Regions from separate parts of the Lacisediminihabitans sp. genome, predicted to be linked through region 2. Evidence: predicted binding sites of a transcription regulator. Region 2 holds the regulator's gene; the other holds the start of a gene.
What was found. The regulator LexA, encoded in region 2, represses DNA repair genes until DNA is damaged. The targets are predictions, from matches to a motif close to TCGAACANNTGTTCGA.

Region 1 (8,642 bases), on a different contig from region 2:
GCGGTGCGCCAAACGCCACGGTCGCCGGAACGAGCACGCCCTCCACGATCACCAGCCCACCGGGCGAGATCGGTGGCCTCCCGGCCTAGGGCCGCGGGGCTAGTTCGGCGCGGCGAAATGCACCGAGAGCGGAGTGGTGGCCGAGATCAGGAGCAATTCCACACCCTCGCGATGCAGCAGCGGCACGAGTTGAGCGTCACCATCGTCGATGAGTCCTTGGGCGTGATGCAGGAAGATCCCTGCCATTTCCGCCGAGGCGACGAATTTGCGACCGCCGTGATGGATGCAGACCGGCCGGGTGTTCCTCGTCGTCCTGGCGCGATCCTCCGACGTCTCGGCGAGCATCGTCCGCGCCAGGCCGATCACGAGTTGAGGTCCATTGTTCGCTCCACTCCGAGGGTCTGGGGAGATGTGGCCGAACGGACGCAAACGCTCCCTCAGCCGGGCACCTTCGATCCTGGCGGACTTCGCTCGACCGATTAGGGGCTTAGGTCCCTCTGAGGCCGATTGCGCACGGGGCGGTGCCGCGGCCGGCCGGTGTCGTTCGGGTCGGCGCCGGCCGGCCGCGGTGTCCGGGGGTGGCGGGCTCCGCGCCACTTCGGCCAGAGTGCCATCCCGCGCGACTCGCCGATGTGCCGAAAGTCCCGAACCGACCGGGCCGCGTCGCGCGGATCCATCGATGCCCGGTCGGCCGGCCACGGTGTCCTAAGTCCCTGTCGGAGAAGGGACGTTGGTGGCACGATAGGCGTCACAGGTTGACGAGTTTCCGTGAGGAGGTCAGCGACCATGAGAGACGAACCCGACGTCTTTTCATCGCAAAGTGCAGAATTCCCCGATCCCGAGCATCCGTATGCCCCGGTGCCGGCCCTGTCGGCCCCGCTGCTGCGCGTAGTCGCGTCGCAGCTCAACGATCAGGTTAGGCACTCACTGCTCCACGCACGGCTCGGACCTCATCCGTTGACCCACCGGCGGAGGGAGCGCGGCTCGCTCGGCTAGGCCGGTGCGACCGACCCACTGCCCGTCAGTTGCGCATCGTCGAGCGACGACAGCCGCACCACGTAGCGGACAGCCCGGTCGAAGTCGTCGAAATACGGTCGCTCAGACGGGAAACGGACCGAACTCGCGCCATAGAGGTTGCCGATCTTGCGGACGCTCCCGATCAACTGGCGTGCCGCCTGGTCCGCGCCGCGCAAGTCATGGATCTTCCAGAGCGTGTTCGAGACCTCGACAACGGCAACACCCTCGAGCATCCATTCGCCGGCCACGGCAGTCATCGCCACTCCCGCCTCGGGTAGAGGAGGCGACGCGCGTCGTCGACTCAGTCACACCGTAAGACCGCCGTCGGCACGTCTGCCGGGACTTTGGTCCGCCTATTCGGTGCCGGCCGGGCTCCAGGACAACGCCTGGCCAACGGTCCGATGCCACTCGGTCGCCGGGAGTTCGCCAGCGAGAACGTCGGTGAGCCAATAGGTGCGGTCGGGATCCCAGCCCGCCAGAACAGTCTTGGCCTCGCCAGCGACGATTGCTCGCCCGGCTGCGCACAGGTACCCCCACACGGTGAGGTGCACGGCGTCGAAGTCGTGGGAGACGGCTTCCCAATCCGGAATCACCCAGCGAGTCGCCTCGCCCGTGGTCCTCCACCAGTCGTGTCGTCGCGACAGGCTCAGGTCGAGGGGGTACCGCGTGGCCAGGGTCGACCAGGCCGCTGCCCCGGTGATCTCGTAGACGCGGATGCCGGGCCGAACCGCCACGGGAGTGACCAGGGCCTCTTGCCAGCCCAAGCCGTCCTCGACCAGCGCGAGGCCGATCGCGGCGAGACCCGGCCGGCTGCTGGTCGTGGAGGGGAGGCCGACCAGCGCCGGGATGGACCACCACTGGCCGCTGACCATGGCGGTCGGATCCGATGGTCGTGTCGCGCTCTCACGCTCGTCGGTGAGTGTCGCCGCCCTCCAGGACGCGAGCCTCCCGGCGGCGCCGGCGGTGGCGAGGGGTACGGACGGCGAGTCGTCCAGCCAGCGCACGTGCCGTTGCCGGCGCGTGTCCATCGGGCTGGCCCACCAGGCAGTGCGCGGATCGGCGCAGATGGCCTCGGCGACGGGACGGAGCGCGGCGAGGATCGTGGGTTGAGCGAGAATCGCATGATTCTCGTCTGGCTCCTGCCAGTAGCGTGCGACCTCGGTGGTCTCCCCTAGCGCGCCCCAGAGCCCATTGTCTCCGCGTTCCTCGAGGGCCGAAATCGTCGTCGGGTCGATCTCGCCGAGCAGCGCGGCGAGGGCCTCCCGCACCTCGTCGGCGAGCGGCGCGGCAGCGAACACGGGCAGGGCCGCACGAACCCCCGGGCCGAGAAGTTCCGCCACGGCGAGGCAGAGCCGTCGCCCGCGCGGGCCGGACAGCAGGTCGTCCGGCGTGCGAGCGCGATCCATCGAGCCTTCCATGGGGTTGATCCTAGGGGCCGGGTTGCGACGCTCCTCCCCCGGTCTCGATACGCTTCTCCCAGCGAACCATGCCGGCAGGAGCCCAGGTGCCTCATTCATATCCACTCCATGTGGCAATCGACGCGGAGTGTCGCTGCTGCCGCATGGTTCAGCCGTTCAGGTTCGCCTCGCCGACCGACCAGGTGGTCTGTGCCTTCTGTACACGGCATTTCGGTGGGGACAAGGCCGAGAAGCGGGACGCGGATCACGTGGCGATGTGGTCGGAACTGTACGGCGAGGCCGTGGAAGAGCACGGCCGATTCGTCGCCGAGGCGACCGCGGCACGGCGTGCCGCGGATGCCGAGATCGCCGAACTTCGCGCGCGGGTTGCCGAACTCAGTGGATCCATCGCCGACTCGTTCGAGGGCTCAGACCTCGGCGGCGCGCGCGGCCTGGTCGAGACCGAGGTCATCCGTCGGGCGGAACGAAAGATCGAGCTCTCCCAGCGACTTAACGACCGGATCATGGCCGCGCTGTGGCGGATCGAGTGCCTGCATCGGGACGCCGACACGACAGGCACGTCGTGCACCTGTGGCAAGTCCACCGCGGTCTGTGCCGAATGGAAGGCGGTCGAGCCGCAGCGGCGCGCGCTGCGCGACTGGGAGGCCAGAAACCTGGCGTTGCTGAGGGGCGGGGACCGCCATGCCCTCCCCGAGGAACATCCTGATGCGCGGCGCGCGGGCACATCGAGCCGCTGACGCGGGTGGGGCTCTCTGGGCGGCCCGTGCCGGTGCAACAATCCGGGCTTTGACGCCATCAGGATATGGGTTCAGAATTAGCGAATGGATGCCGACAGAGAGGCCGAGGCCGTGGCCGTGGTCATCGATCGTCTCGCCGAGAAGTTCCCCCGCCTCGGACGAAACGAGGTCGAGCGTGCCGTGCGTGAGGCGCACCAGGCCCTCGACGGCAATCCGATCCGCGAGTACATCCCGGTGCTGGTCGAACACGACGCCAGGCAAGAGCTACGACAGATCACCACGGGCCGGCCCGCTGAGCTCACGATGGCCTGAGTCTGATCGGCACCCGGTTCTCGATCGTCCGCGACCCGTTGGGGTGCTTGCGGCGTTAACCATGCTTCGCCGTGCCCGGGGGTGGAGGGACCTTCGACTCTCCACGACCCGATGGCCAATGCGAACCTTGGCCCATGACCCCACCCCTGTCGAGCACGCAATTGCCCAGCAGGCCTCGAAGGATCACCGCCGTGGTGCTCGCGGTCGTGGCGATTCCCTTGCTGGTTCTCGGCCTGATCGACCCGCTCGAGGGGGCCTCGCCCTTCTGGGCGTGATCGCGCTCGGCGTCGCCGTGCGTCTCCTCTCGAAGGTGCGCCTGCCCCGGCTGGCCTGGATCTCCATGCTCGCCACGGTAGCCATCGGCGCGCTCGTTCTGGTCCTCGCCGTGACCGCGCGCCCCGCTCCGGATGTAGGGGGTAGCGTGGCGTCGCCGATCTCGTTGGTGGTCGTCGTGTTGCTCTGGGTCTATCGCCTCGGAGCGCTCGTCACCCTGGCCGGCGCGGTGATCTACCTCGTTCGACTTGTCTCCTCCATCCCGCGAAACCGGCGATGATCTCGCCTCGGTGAAAAGGGAACCTCGGGTCTTTGTCCCCTACGCGTCCACGGCTCTCGCGCGCATCATTGCCGAATGACCACCCCATCCGATTCCCCGGCAGGCGACGACCTCACTGTAAAAGAGGAGGTCGAGGAGGAGTTGCTCTGGACGCCGGAAGTGGATCCCGCCCGTATCGGCGTGTCGGTGCACGACGGCGTGGTGACCCTCACCGGCGAGGTGCGCAGCTTTGCCGAGCGGATCGCCGCGACCGAGGCCGCGATGGGAGTTCGGGGCGTTCTGAGCGTGGCGGACGATCTCACCGTCGATCTCGCCGCGGAGGCTGTCCAGAGCGACACCCACATCGCTCACGCCGTGCTGGATGCTCTCGCGCGCGAGACGACGATTCCTTCCGGAGCGATCACTGTCGAGGTGCGGGATGGCACGGTCACGCTCCAGGGCGAGGTCGAGTGGAACCACGAGCGGGAAGGCGCGCGGCGAGCCGTCGAACACCTTCCGGGCGTGCGATTTCTCGATAGCCGCATCGAACTGAGCAGACGACCGTCGGCATCCGACACGGAGGAGCGAATCCGCCGGGCCATCGTGCGCAACGCGCAACTGGACGCGAGTCACATCCACGTCTCGATCGACGGAACCGTGGCCACGATCACCGGCGAGGTGCGCTCGTGGGCCGAGAAGAGGCAGGCGTCCCTCTCGGCCTGGCGCTCACCCCATGTCACCTCGGTGCACAACGAGATCAGGGTCAAGCCGAGCTACTGAGACACGCCCCGACTAGGCGCGCCCGCCCGCGACCATCTCGGGCGGAACTGCACGCTGATTCTCGGCCCGACGGCCCGTTTCGTCTTGAGGATCGCGTGTTCGTGGGTGCGTTGGCAACTGCCGCCCATCACGATGAGGTCGCCGTGTCCGAGCGGAAACCGCTGGGTTTCGCCCCCACCCCGCGGTCGCACCGAGAGGGTCCGCTCGGCGCCGACCGACACGATGGCGACCATCGTGTCCCGATCGATGGCGCGGCCGACCCGATCGCCGTGCCAGGCGACGCTGTCGTCACCCGTGCGGTAGAAGCAGAGGCCGGCGGTTTCGAAGACCTGCTCTTCTGGTGCGTCGTAGTGGTCGTTGAGAGCGATGAGTGCTTCGCCGAGAAGCGGATCGGGGAACGACGCCGACGAGCCGAACCATGACACGAGTCGGGGCACCGCCACGACCCGGTCGTACATCTGTCGACTGTCGGCCTTCCAGGTGACCCGGTCGACGAGGCGCTCGAAGAGCTCATCGGAGTTGGCCACCCAGCCCGGTCGGAGGTCGATCCATGCCCCGTGCTCGAGGGTGATCCGCCTCACGGTGCCCGGGAGAGGTTCGAGAGCCGCTGCGGCATCGGCGACGTCGAAGAGGGAGGCTTGAAGGGAAATGGTCACGCGACAAGCCTACGCTAATTCGAACATAGATTCGAAACTAGCGCGCGAGGTGGCACTAGCGCCCCCCCAAAGTGGGACGTACTCTGGAGAAGAGCAACCCCAGACCCCGGTCGCTTTGACTACCGGGGCGCCGTGTGCCCAGGGGCGGGAGTAGTCGTGACGAACCAGTTGGCCGAGACCGACGACCGTGCCCGCCGTCGATCCGCTGGTGGGGTCGCCACTACCGGAGGCGCCGATGCCCGGTTCGATTCGGCGACGATCGAAGCTGCCTCGGATGATCGCGCGTCGCTGCGCATTGTGCTGAGACGGCTGGTGACCGCAGCGGTGGACGCCGGGGGTGCCGATTCGGGCGCCCTCGCGCTCTTCTCGCCGGACGGTGTGCTCACCGAGTTCGTCTCGGTCGCCCGAGCCGAGCAGGTTGACGCGGCGGGCAACCTCGACTCGCCACTGGGAATCGTCGACCTCGTTCTCGACAATCCGATGCCGATCAGGCTAAGCCCCCCGGCCACGACATCCGGCTCCATCGCCGAGCGCCGCACGGTCGAGAGCCTGCTGGGAGTGCCGGTCGCGATCGGCGACTCCGTTCTCGGCTGTCTGTATCTCTGCAACCACAAGTCCGGGCTGTTCGGCGACCGTGACGAGAGGATTCTCGAGGAGTGGGCGGCGGCCGTGGCGCTTGCTGCGGACCACGGTCGCGTGCTTGAGGAGCTGCGTGTCCGTCGCGACTGGACGGCGACCGCCGCCGAGGTGGCCTCCGCGCTCGTGACGAGTGCCGACAGCGAGGCGATGGATCTGTTCACTGACCGGCTGATCGCGCTGACCGACGCGGACTTCGTGGCCCTTCTCCAGGTGAGCCAGGTCACCGGTTCGCTCGTCGTGAGTGCCGTTCGTGGGCTGGAAGAAGACGCCCTCGACGCGGCAGTGCTCCCGGTGCCCGGCGCGCGTGCCCACGGCATCTTCGAGGGGCGCCACCCGATCCTGATCGACGACTGCTCCGAGGCCGGACTCGGCATCCTGCGGGAGGGGACGCTTGGGCCCGGCATGGTCGTGCCGCTCATCGCCCCCAACCGGGCGGAGTCGATCCTGCTGGTGGCGCGAGCGTCTGGGAAGCCGCAGTTCCGCGGCACCGATCTCGAGATGACGGCCGATTTCGCCGGGCTCGCGACGGTCGCGCTCGCACTCGCGACGCCTCACGCGGCACTCTGACCGCTCCGGCAGCGGCGGTGATCGGGGCCGAAGGTCCCTCGTGGTGATGCGGCGGCCGGCCTAGGTTGGAGGGCATCGGCGTCGATCGGTGCCGTGCCGCAGGTGAACGGGAGCGGAGCATCAGCATGAATGTCACACGAGTCGAGCTTGAGCCGCGCACGATCTGCGGCGTGCACGAGGTCATTCCGATGAACGAGATGACCGAGTTCTTCGGGCGTGCCTTCGCGGAGGCCGCAGCCGAGATGGGCAAGCAGGGAGCGTTCCCCGCCGGCCCTCCCGTTACCCTCTATCACGGGATGCCGACAGGCACGATCGACGTGACCGCCGGCTTCCCGGTCTCGAATCAGGTTGCCCCGGCTGGCGAAGTCGTCGTGGCCACCCTCCCCGGCGGCAGCGCGGTGGAGGCAACCCATGTCGGGTCCTACGACACCCTCGCTGACACCTACGCCGAGATCAATTCGTGGATCGCCGATCACAAGCTCACTCCCGCCGAGGACATGTTCGAGGAGTATCTCGTGGGCCCCGACGGCGAAACCGACCCGGCGAAGTGGCGCACCAGGATCGTCTTCCCGCTCGCCTGACCGCTCAGGCGGGGTCGATCGGTGCGCACACGATGATCGGCACCCGGTAGCTGAGCGAGTCGCTGTACAAGCGAATCATTGCCGTGCGGGAGCGCACCTCGCCGCAGTCCCCCGGGCAGTTCACCGGTGGCTGACTCTCGACCGAGACGTGAGTGCGCGTGAGAATCGCCACGTTGAGGTCATCCGGAAGGGCCGCCCATCTCCCGTCGGAATCCGGCGTCGCCCAGTCGAGGACTTCGAGACCGAGCGCTCGGAGGCTATCGACCAGCTCCAGGGTCTGTCGGCTCGGAGTGCTGGTGAGTGCCAGCGAGACCGAGTTGCCCGCGGCGGCGCAGGCGGCAACATGCACGGCGATTCGCAGCGTAGAGGCCTGCGGGCCGGCGACGATCATCACTCGTCCGAGGGGATGAACGTCGATCGCCTCGATCGCCTCTGCGTCGATGCGAAGCGCGCCCACCACATTCCGGGCCAGGTCGCTCTCGAGAAGGAAGATCTGGGCTGCCGCCTGCCGGAGGGCCGGGCCCTTGCACGCGGCAAGCCGAGTGGCGAACACCTTGAGCATCCGCGAACGGGACCTCAGCTCCTTCGGTGCCTGCTCACGGGATGCCGGTGGCCAGTCGTGGACCGCGGCGATGGACTCCATCGGGCTACCGTGACACCGCCCGGTGACGTCCTGACAGTGCCAAAGGTCCCCCCGGCGAGGGAGACCCTAGCCGTCTTTGCCGGGTCCCCTGTCTTTGCCGGGTCCCTTGTCGCCGCCGGGTCCCTTGTCCTTGGTCGGACTGGGCGACGGGGTCGGTGAGGGGGTGGGCGTGGCCCTCGGCCCGAGGTCAGCGCGCACCAGGTCGATGGCGGCCTGGATCCGCGCGCCGCGGTCGCGGCTCACGAGTCCGGCGGCGATGTCCCCGTCGAGTTGACTCTGCAGCGAATCGAGCGAGGCGAGTGCGGCCGCGAAGTCTCTCGAGGCGGCCTGCCCGGCGATGAGCCGCACGGAAGCCTGCAGGGACGACGCGGCATCCTTGCTCAGATCGGTGGTCGGCGCGCATCCGGCGAGCATCACGCTGACGAGAACCACTGCCGCGAGAACCGGCATCCGCGTTCGGCGGGCGCCCATCACTTGGTCACGCTCGCGAGAAGCTGGCGAAGGTGCGCGTCGAGTTGGCCGCCCACCGAGGGCAGGGACGCGGTCGGAACCGGAGCGGGGTTGCCGTGGGCGAACAGCAGGACCACGACCACGACGGCCGCCAGCGCGAGCACGGTGAAACCCACCGCCAGGACGCGTCGAGGGAATCGTCGTCGAGGGCGCGGCATCGGTTCGCGACCCATGACCTCGGTGCGCTGGCCGGTATCGCCGGGGGCTTGGACGGCGGCCGCCGGCGCAGTGTGGCCGCCGAGAACGGCGG
Region 2 (8,642 bases):
CGCCCGGCGCCTCCACCGTGTTCCAGCCCATGTGCGGCAGGATCGGCGCGCGCAGTTCCGTGACGACGCCCGGCCACTCGCCGAGCCCCTCGGTCTCCACACCCCGCTCGACCCCGCGCTCGAAGAGCACCTGCATTCCCACACAGATGCCCAGCACCGGCAGACCGCCGGCGAGTCGGCGGTCGATCAGCTCGGCACCGCGCACGGCGGTGAGGGCCTCCATCACGGCGGAGAACGCCCCGACGCCCGGAACCACCAGGCCGTCGGCGGCCATCACCCGGCCGCGGTCGGCGGTGAGCTCGACTCGGGCACCGGCAACCTCCAGAGCCTTGGCGGCCGAGTGGACGTTGCCGCTGCCGTAGTCGAGCACGACGACGGATGGCTGGCTCACGATTAAAGGGCACCCTTGGTCGACGGGATGCCGCTCACTCGCGCATCCGGTGCCACCGCCTGGCGCAGCGCCCTCGCGAACGCCTTGAATTCGGCCTCGGCGATGTGGTGCGGGTCCCGACCGCCCAGAACGGTGATGTGCACGGTGAGTCCGGCGTTGAAGGTGATCGCCTCGAAGACGTGCCGCACCATCGACCCGGTGAAGTGGCCGCCGATGAGGTGGAACTCGAAGCCGGCAGGCTCGCCGGTGTGCACGAGGAACGGGCGCCCGGAGACGTCGACGACCGCCTGCACCAGGGCCTCGTCGAGCGGCACGAGCGCGTCGCCGAAGCGCGCGATCCCCGCCTTGTCGCCCAGGGCCTCCCGAATAGCCGACCCGAGCACGATGCCGATGTCCTCCACGGTGTGGTGAACGTCGATCTCCGTGTCGCCGCTCGCCGTCACCTCGAGGTCGATGAGCGAGTGCTTGGAGAACGCGGTCAGCATGTGATCGAAGAAGGGAACCGTGGTGTGGATCGTCGAGACCCCTGTGCCGTCGAGGTTGATCGAGAGCTCGATGGTCGACTCGCTCGTCTCACGCCGGAGGTGAGCCACACGCTGGTTGGTCATGCCCCAATCCTATCGATGGCGCCGATCGGCCCGAGTCCGGCCATCGCCTCGAGGAAGGCGGTGGTCTCGGCCTCCGTGCCCGCCGTCACGCGCAGGTGGTGGGGAATCGACAGGTCACGGATGATGATCTCGTGGTCGAGCAGCTCCTCGAACACCGCGTGCGGGTCGGCCACACCGCCGAAGAGCACGAAGTTCGACCAGCTCGGCCAGGCCGGGTAACCGAGCTTCGGCAGTTCGACCAGGAGTCGGTCTCGCTGCGCCTTGATGTCGTCGACCATCGCCAGCATCTCGCCGCTGTGCGCGAGGGCGGCGACGGCGGCCGCCTGGGTGAGGGCCGAGAGGTGGTACGGAAGGCGCACCAGCCGCAGGGCGTCGGCAACGGCCGGGTCCGCGGCGAGGTATCCGAGTCTGGCACCGGCGAACGCGAACGCCTTGCTCATGGTGCGGGAGACGATGAGACGCTCGCGGCCCTCGAGCAGGGTCAGGGCGGTCGGCAGCTCCGAGGGCGCGAACTCCGCGTACGCCTCGTCCACGACGACGATGCCGTCCGTCGCGTCGTACGCCGCCGCGATCGTCTCGAGCGAGAGCGGGGTGCCGGTCGGGTTGTTCGGCGAGCAGAAGAAGACGAGGTCGGGGGTGGTTCGCTCGATCCACTGCACGGCGGTCTGCGGAGAGATCTCGAATCCCTCGTCACGCTCCCCCGCCACCCAGCGCGTGCCGGTGCCGGCCGCGATGATCGAGTGCATGGAGTAGGTGGGCGGGAATCCGAGCACGCTGCGTCCGGGCCCGCCGAAGGCCTGGAGGATCTGCTGCAGAACCTCGTTCGAGCCGTTCGCGGCCCAGATGTTCTCTGCCGTCAGCCCGTGCCCGAGGTAGCCGGCAAGGCTGTGGCGCAGGGTCGTGAACTCGCGGTCCGGGTAGCGGTTGACTCCGAGCACGGCCTCGGCGAGGGCCTTGACGATGTCGGTGGCGACCGCCTCGGGGATGGGATGCGTGTTCTCGTTCACGTTGAGCGCTATCCGCACCTTCTTCTGCGGGGCGCCGTACGGGGTGAGACCGCGAAGGTCGTCTCGAATGGGGAGATCGCTGAGTGAAGCCACCAGTCAATGCTAGGGGCGCAGCGGATCTGTGACGTTCGGGGCTCTTCTGCGGCTCGCGCCGCCGGCTGCTGCGCTGGGCCGAGTGCTACGCCTAGTGCGAGTACTGCGTGGGGATGGCGATCTTCTGCCCCGGCTGCAGGTTGGTGCTCTCGAGCCGGTTGAGGTGCACGATGTCGGCTACGACGTCTCGGATGTCGGCCGACGGAGCGACGGTTTCCGCGAGCTGCCAGAGCGACTGCCCAGGCTCCACCGTCACATAGTCGAATGACGTGGAGGCGACCTGCCCGGTCGCGACCGCGCTGCCGCCATTGATGGCGAAGACCAGAGCGCCGATGACGAGCGGGACGGCGGCAAGCGACGTGAGAACGACGCGGCCACGACGCGTGAGCCGCAGGTGGACGGCAGGAGCGCGGTCGGCGCGTGCCGTCGTGCCGAATGCCATCTGGTTCATTGCGATCGTGCTCATCGTTCTGCCTTCCCTTGCTCCGTCGGTTGAACTGTTCGAGCCCACTGGGCCCATCACGGGGTTTTCGTATCCGGCACTCGGCCGGGAGTACCGGATACGAAGCTTTGTTCCGAACATACCTTCGATTCTTGCCATAATCAACCCCAATCTTCGAGACCAATACACCGAGAACCTGCGACACACTCGAACAGATGTTTGTTTATCGGTCAAATGGTGGATACAGTTTCGATTGTCTGGACTGAATCAACCAGACACCACCGACATTGAGGGTGGCGAGGCCCCGCGGCTGCGCCGCACACGACCTGGAGGACGACGTGAGCGAACCACGCGAGGCTGGCCCGCAGCAGGAGAAGCCGGGCACCCGGCGGCGCAAGAGCCTGAGCGACAAGCAGCTCGCGATCCTCGACTTCATCCAGCGCGCCGTGGCGACCAGGGGCTATCCGCCGAGCATGCGCGAGATCGGAGACGCGGTCGGCCTCTCCTCCCTTTCGAGCGTCACCCACCAGCTCAACCAGCTCGAACTGAGCGGCTACCTTCGCCGCGACCCGAATCGCCCGCGGGCGCTCGAGGTGCTCATCGACCTCCAGCAGGAGGAGGGCGGGGTCGTCTCAGACAACCCGACACCGATCGGAGACGCGGCGATGGTGCCCCTCGTCGGTCGCATCGCCGCCGGAATCCCGATCACCGCCGAGCAGCAGATCGACGAGGTCTTCCCCCTGCCCCGCCAGCTCGTGGGCAAGGGCGAGCTCTTCATGCTCAAGGTCTCGGGCGACTCGATGATCGACGCGGCGATCTGCGACGGCGACTGGATCGTTGTGCGCCAGCAGAAGACCGCCGAGAACGGCGACATCGTGGCAGCAATGCTCGACGAAGAGGCGACTGTCAAGGTCTTCCAGCAGCGTGACGGCCACACCTGGCTGCTGCCGCGCAACTCCGCGTTCGCCCCGATCCTCGGCGACTACGCCGAGCTGCTCGGCAAGGTCGTGGCTGTACTGCGCTCTATCTGACGCTCTCGCCGGATTCGGTGGCCGGGCGCGCCTCGCGGCGAAGCAGCCGCCAGGCCAGGCAGACGAGCGCCACGATCAGTCCGCCCACCGACAGGGAGCGCGTCGCCGACCAGTACAGCACGGTGCGGTCGAACGGACCGGCGCCGGAGACGGCGCCGCCGACCAGGATGCCCAACGCGATCGTGGCGACGACCGCGGCGACGACGACCCAGGCCGTCACCCGCCAGCGGTCGGAGAGCCGTGACGCCGGCAGCGCGTGCGGTGGCGTCACGCGCGCCCAGCGTGCGGCCCACGCGGCGACTATCGCGAGTCCCACGAGGCTGCTGGCGTATTGGCCCCAGCGGTAGACCGCGAAGGGCCCGACCGGCTCGCGAAGCAGCGCGATGCGCAGCACGGCCCAGCCATCCGCGTGGGTGAAGGAGTCCCAGATCAGATGGGTGACGATGCCGACCAGCACAGACACCAGAACGACGACCGCCGCCCTCAGCCTGCCCGGCCAGTGCGACGGAAGGGCGCTCGGCGACGGCATCCGGCGTCTCAGCCAGGCCGGCGCGAAGTCGAGTAGCGGTGCGCGCACGACGAGAATCCAGACCAGCAGGCAGCCGAGCGCGAGCGGAACGTCGAACGGAACGATTCCCGCGAGGGCATGCGTCTGTTCGCGATGCAGCCCGAGCGGGACGAAGAACGGGAGGTCGGGCGCCATGCTGCCGAGCACGAGTGCGGCCGACGCGAACGGCACGCGCACGAACGGCAGCACCGCGGCGATGTGGCTCGGCGTGAAGGGCACCCGCCCACCCTACGGCCGGTCGGCTACGACGTCACTACGTCGCAGCCGACGGGCGTGGGCGGTCGGCTAGTGCGCGTGCACCCTCTCGCGCACGGCGCGCGTCGCCGCGACCACGTTGGTGAGTGAGGCGACGGTCTCGTCGTAACCCCGGGTCTTGAGCCCGCAGTCCGGGTTGACCCAGACCTGGCGTTCCGGGATCGAGCCGAGAGCGATCTCGATGAGATCGGTGACCTCCTCGATCGACGGCACCCGCGGCGAGTGGATGTCGTAGACGCCCGGCCCGATGCCGCGGCCGAATCCGCTGTGCTGGATGTCCGGCACGACCTCCATCTTGGAGCGGGCCGCCTCGATCGACGTCACATCGGCGTCGAGCTTGTTGATCGCGTCGATCACCACGCCGAACTCGGAGTAGCAGAGGTGGGTGTGGATCTGCGTCTTCGGCGCGACCCCCGAGGTCGCGAGCCGGAACGACCGCACAGACCAGTCGAGATAGGTGGGCTGGTCGGCCTTCTTGAGCGGCAGCAGCTCCCGCAGCGCCGGCTCGTCCACCTGGATGATGCCGATGCCGGCCGCCTCGAGGTCTTCGATCTCGTCGCGGAGCGCGAGCGCCACCTGGTTCGCGGTCTCGCCGAGCGGCTGGTCGTCGCGCACGAAGCTCCAGGCCAGGATCGTGACCGGGCCGGTGAGCATCCCCTTGACCGGCTTGTCCGTGAGGCTCTGGGTGTAGGCCGACCACTCCACCGTGATCGGCGCGTCGCGGGCGACGTCACCCCAGAGGATCGACGGGCGCGTACAGCGGCTGCCGTAGGACTGCACCCAGCCGTTCTGGGTCACCGCGAAGCCGTCGAGGTGCTCGGCAAAGTACTGCACCATGTCGTTGCGCTCGGGCTCGCCGTGCACGATCACGTCGATGCCGATCCGCTCCTGCAGCTCGACGACGCTCTTGATCTCGGACTTGAGGAACTCGATGTACTCGTTCTCGCTGATCTCGCCCCGGGCGTTGGCCGCCCGGGCCTTGCGGATGCCACCGGTCTGGGGGAAGGACCCGATCGTGGTCGTCGGCAGGAAGGGCAGGTGAAGCGCGGCATCCTGGGCGGCGAGCCGTTCGGCGTAGTCGCCGCGCGCGAAGTCGGCCTCGGTGAGCGCCGCGGCACGCGCACGCACGTCGCCGTCGCGCACGCCCGGGGCGACCCGGCGGTCCGCGAGGGCCGCGGATGCCGCATCCAGCTCCCCCCGGATGGCGTCCCTGCCCTCGGCGAGACCGGTCGCGAGCGTGGCGATCTGGGCGACCTTCTGGTCGGCGAACGCGAGCCAGCTCTTCAGTCGCTCGTCGAGCAGGGGCTCGTCGGCGACGTCGTGCGGGGTGTGGAACAGGCTGGTGGACGAGGTGACGGCGACGCTCGGCGAGAGCTGACGGAGCGCCTCGAGCGAGTCGAACGCGGCGGACAGGTCACCGCGCCAGATGTTGTGGCCGTCGATCACGCCGCCGACGAGCGTCTTGTCTGTGCGGAATCCCGTGGGCAGCGAACCGCGCACGAGGTCGAGTCCGATCGCCTCGACCGGGGTCTCGCCGAGCACGGGAAGGGCATCGTCGAGGCTGCCGTACGGGGCCGCGACAAAGATCTGCGGTCGCACCGGCACGGCGCCGAGGGCGTCGTACGCCCGCTTCGTGGCCGCAAGCACCTGGTCGCGCGGCACCTCGATGCTCTCGCTCACCAGGGCCGGCTCGTCGAGCTGCACCCACTCTGCGCCCACCGCGGTGAGGGCGGCGAGCAGCTCCGCGTACACGGGCAGGAGGTCGTCGAGGCGGTCGAGCGGCTGGTACCCCTCCGGGGCACCCTCGCTCGCCTTGCTGAGCAGGAGGAACGTGACCGGGCCCACGATCACGGGACGCGTGCGGAAGCCGGAGGTGGTCGCCTCGGCGACCTCGCGGATCAGCCGGTCGGAGGCGAGGTGGAACCCGGTCTCCGGTCCGATCTCGGGAACGAGGTAGTGGTAGTTGGAGTCGAACCACTTAGTCATCTCGGCCGGGGTGTTGTTGCCCTCGCCGCGGGCGATCGTGAAGTAACCGGCCAGGTCGATGGTGCCGTCGGTCGCCACGAGCGACTCGAAGCGGGTGGGGATGGCGCCCACCGTGACCGCGGCATCCAGAACCTGGTCGTAGAAGGAAAACGCCTCGGGAATCGAGGAGTCCGTGGCGCCGAGGCCGAGGGACACCAGCCGTTCGCGGGTGACGCGGCGGAGCTCGGCCGCGCGCGACTCCAGCTCCTCGGCGGTGATGCTGCCGGCCCAGAAGGCCTCGACGGCCTTCTTGAGTTCGCGGCGGCGGCCGATCCTCGGGTATCCGAGGATGCTGCCGGTGGGGAATGAGGGCGCAGTCATGCTGATTCCTTGATGTTCGCTCGAGCGGTGGATGGTGTCACGGTGGTGAGTCCGACCCCTTCGAGCACGGACAACACCGCCTGATGCTGGTTGAAGGGGTAGAGGTGGAGCCCAGGCGCCCCGCCCTCGAGAACCTCGGCGGCGAGCCCGATCGCGTGCTCCACGCCGATCGCGTGCTGCTCCTCAACGGACTCGGTCGACTCGAGGCGGCTCGCGAGGCTCTCCGGCCGCCGCTCCCCCGTGAGTTCGAGGATTCGCGACAGTCGAACCGGGTTGGTGGCGGGCATGATGCCCGGCAGGATCGGGATCGTGACGCCCGCGGCGACAGCGTCGGCCACGAACCGGAGGTAGTCGTCGGCGTGGAAGAACAGTTGGGTGATGGCCATGGTCGCGCCGGAGACCTGCTTGGCGAGCAGGGTGTCGATGTCCTGGTTCGAGCGCACGGACCGCGGATGCCCGTTCGGGAAGGCCGCGACGGCAACCCGCACCTTGGCGCGGCTCGTCGGTATCTGGCCGATTCCGCCCGCGCTCCTGGATCGCAGCGTCGCGTACTGAGCGCGCTCCGTCTGCACTCGGTGGATGAGCTGCACCAGCTCCGACGCACTGCCGAGGTCACCGAGGAAGTGGTCGCCCTCCACGGCGCCGCGGGGCGGATCGCCGCGCAGCGCGAGAAAGCTCGTCACGCCGGCATCGAGGAACTCCCGCACGAGCCGGTTGGCCTCGAAATGAGAGGAGCCGACACAGGTGAGGTGCGCGAGCGGGCTCACCGAGGTGTTCTCGAGGATGTACCGCAACACGTGCAGCGAACTCTGGCGCGAGGATCCATTGGCCCCGTAGGTCACCGAGATGAAGTCCGGCCCCGCCGCCGCGAGCTGCTGGATGGTGTGCCACAGGTTGTGTTCCGCGGCGTCCGAACGCGGGGGGAAGAGCTCGAACGAGAACGGAACCCGCCCCAGTTCGTGCGCCTCCGTGTTCGTCACGCCTCAGATCCAATCCATCGTGGATGTCCTGGGGCCCGCATCCGGGGCCCACAGGGCATCTCTTTTCAGAAATGCGAGGCCTAGGGCCTCCTGTGGGCGGGTGCCGGGCTCGGCTGTCGCACCCTCGCCGGGAACGCCCGGACGAGTGGTAAACGAGCCTAGCAAGACGGGGCGTCTGTTGCCGAGTGTTACGCGGGCACCCGGGCGACGGAGAACGGCCGGAGCGCCGCGGCGTGCTCCTCGGTGACGAGCACAGCCACCCGCGTTCCGCTCTCCTCGTACGTCGTCTCGAGGATCCTGCCGTAGTCGTGCAGCGAGGAGACGAGATCGCCCCGGTCGTACGGGATGAGCAGTTCGAGCTCGATCGAGGGCGCGGGCAACACCGCGTCGATCGCCGTCAGCAGCTCATCGATTCCCTCGCCGGTGCGGGCGGACGCGAAGATCGCGTTCGGCTCGAGGCCGCGCAGCACGAGCCGCTGGTCGTCGTCGATGAGATCGCTCTTGTTGAACACCACGATCTCGGGGATGTGCCGGGCCTCGACCTCGCCGATCACGTCGCGCACGGTGGCGAGCTGGCTCGCGGGATCCGGATGCGAGGCGTCGACCACGTGCAGAATCACGTCGGAGTCCGCGATCTCCTCGAACGTGGAGCGGAACGCCTCCACGAGCTGGTGAGGCAGGTTGCGCACGAAGCCGACGGTGTCGGTGAAGGTGTAGCCGCGGCCGTCCTCGGTGACGTTCTTGCGCACAGCCGTGTCGAGCGTGGCGAACAGCGCGTTCTCCACGAGCGCGCCCGCCCTCGTGATGCGGTTGAGCAGCGACGACTTTCCGGCGTTCGTGTAGCCGGCGATCGCCACCGACGGCACCGAGTTGCGGTTGCGGTTGGCGCGCTTGGCCTCGCGGGCCGGCTTGAAGCCGAGG

Region 1: the regulator LexA is predicted to act here: its motif matches at 5,472-5,487, upstream of ACHZD8_RS15330 (alpha-ketoglutarate-dependent dioxygenase AlkB).

What each region holds. Positions count from the first base shown of each region.
Region 1 covers NZ_JAYSJZ010000103.1:43,547-52,188, reverse strand. Annotated here, with positions in the region: gene ACHZD8_RS15370 (hypothetical protein) at 100-366, opposite strand; gene ACHZD8_RS15365 (hypothetical protein) at 993-1,274, opposite strand; gene ACHZD8_RS15360 (hypothetical protein) at 1,371-2,423, opposite strand; gene ACHZD8_RS15355 (hypothetical protein) at 2,579-3,172, shown strand; gene ACHZD8_RS15350 (three-helix bundle dimerization domain-containing protein) at 3,257-3,484, shown strand; gene ACHZD8_RS15345 (hypothetical protein) at 3,619-3,759, shown strand; gene ACHZD8_RS15340 (hypothetical protein) at 3,756-4,037, shown strand; gene ACHZD8_RS15335 (BON domain-containing protein) at 4,113-4,796, shown strand; gene ACHZD8_RS15330 (alpha-ketoglutarate-dependent dioxygenase AlkB) at 4,790-5,452, opposite strand; gene ACHZD8_RS15325 (GAF domain-containing protein) at 5,609-6,658, shown strand; gene ACHZD8_RS15320 (GyrI-like domain-containing protein) at 6,784-7,239, shown strand; gene ACHZD8_RS15315 (hypothetical protein) at 7,244-7,882, opposite strand; gene ACHZD8_RS15310 (hypothetical protein) at 7,949-8,356, opposite strand; gene ACHZD8_RS15305 (serine/threonine-protein kinase) at 8,353-8,642, opposite strand, start outside.
Region 2 covers NZ_JAYSJZ010000066.1:2,697-11,338, forward strand. Annotated here, with positions in the region: gene hisH (imidazole glycerol phosphate synthase subunit HisH) at 1-391, opposite strand, end outside; gene hisB (imidazoleglycerol-phosphate dehydratase HisB) at 394-999, opposite strand; gene ACHZD8_RS09460 (histidinol-phosphate transaminase) at 996-2,099, opposite strand; gene ACHZD8_RS09465 (LysM peptidoglycan-binding domain-containing protein) at 2,191-2,565, opposite strand; gene lexA (transcriptional repressor LexA) at 2,880-3,572, shown strand; gene ACHZD8_RS09475 (DUF4184 family protein) at 3,565-4,359, opposite strand; gene metE (5-methyltetrahydropteroyltriglutamate--homocysteine S-methyltransferase) at 4,426-6,741, opposite strand; gene ACHZD8_RS09485 (methylenetetrahydrofolate reductase) at 6,738-7,721, opposite strand; gene hflX (GTPase HflX) at 7,910-8,642, opposite strand, start outside.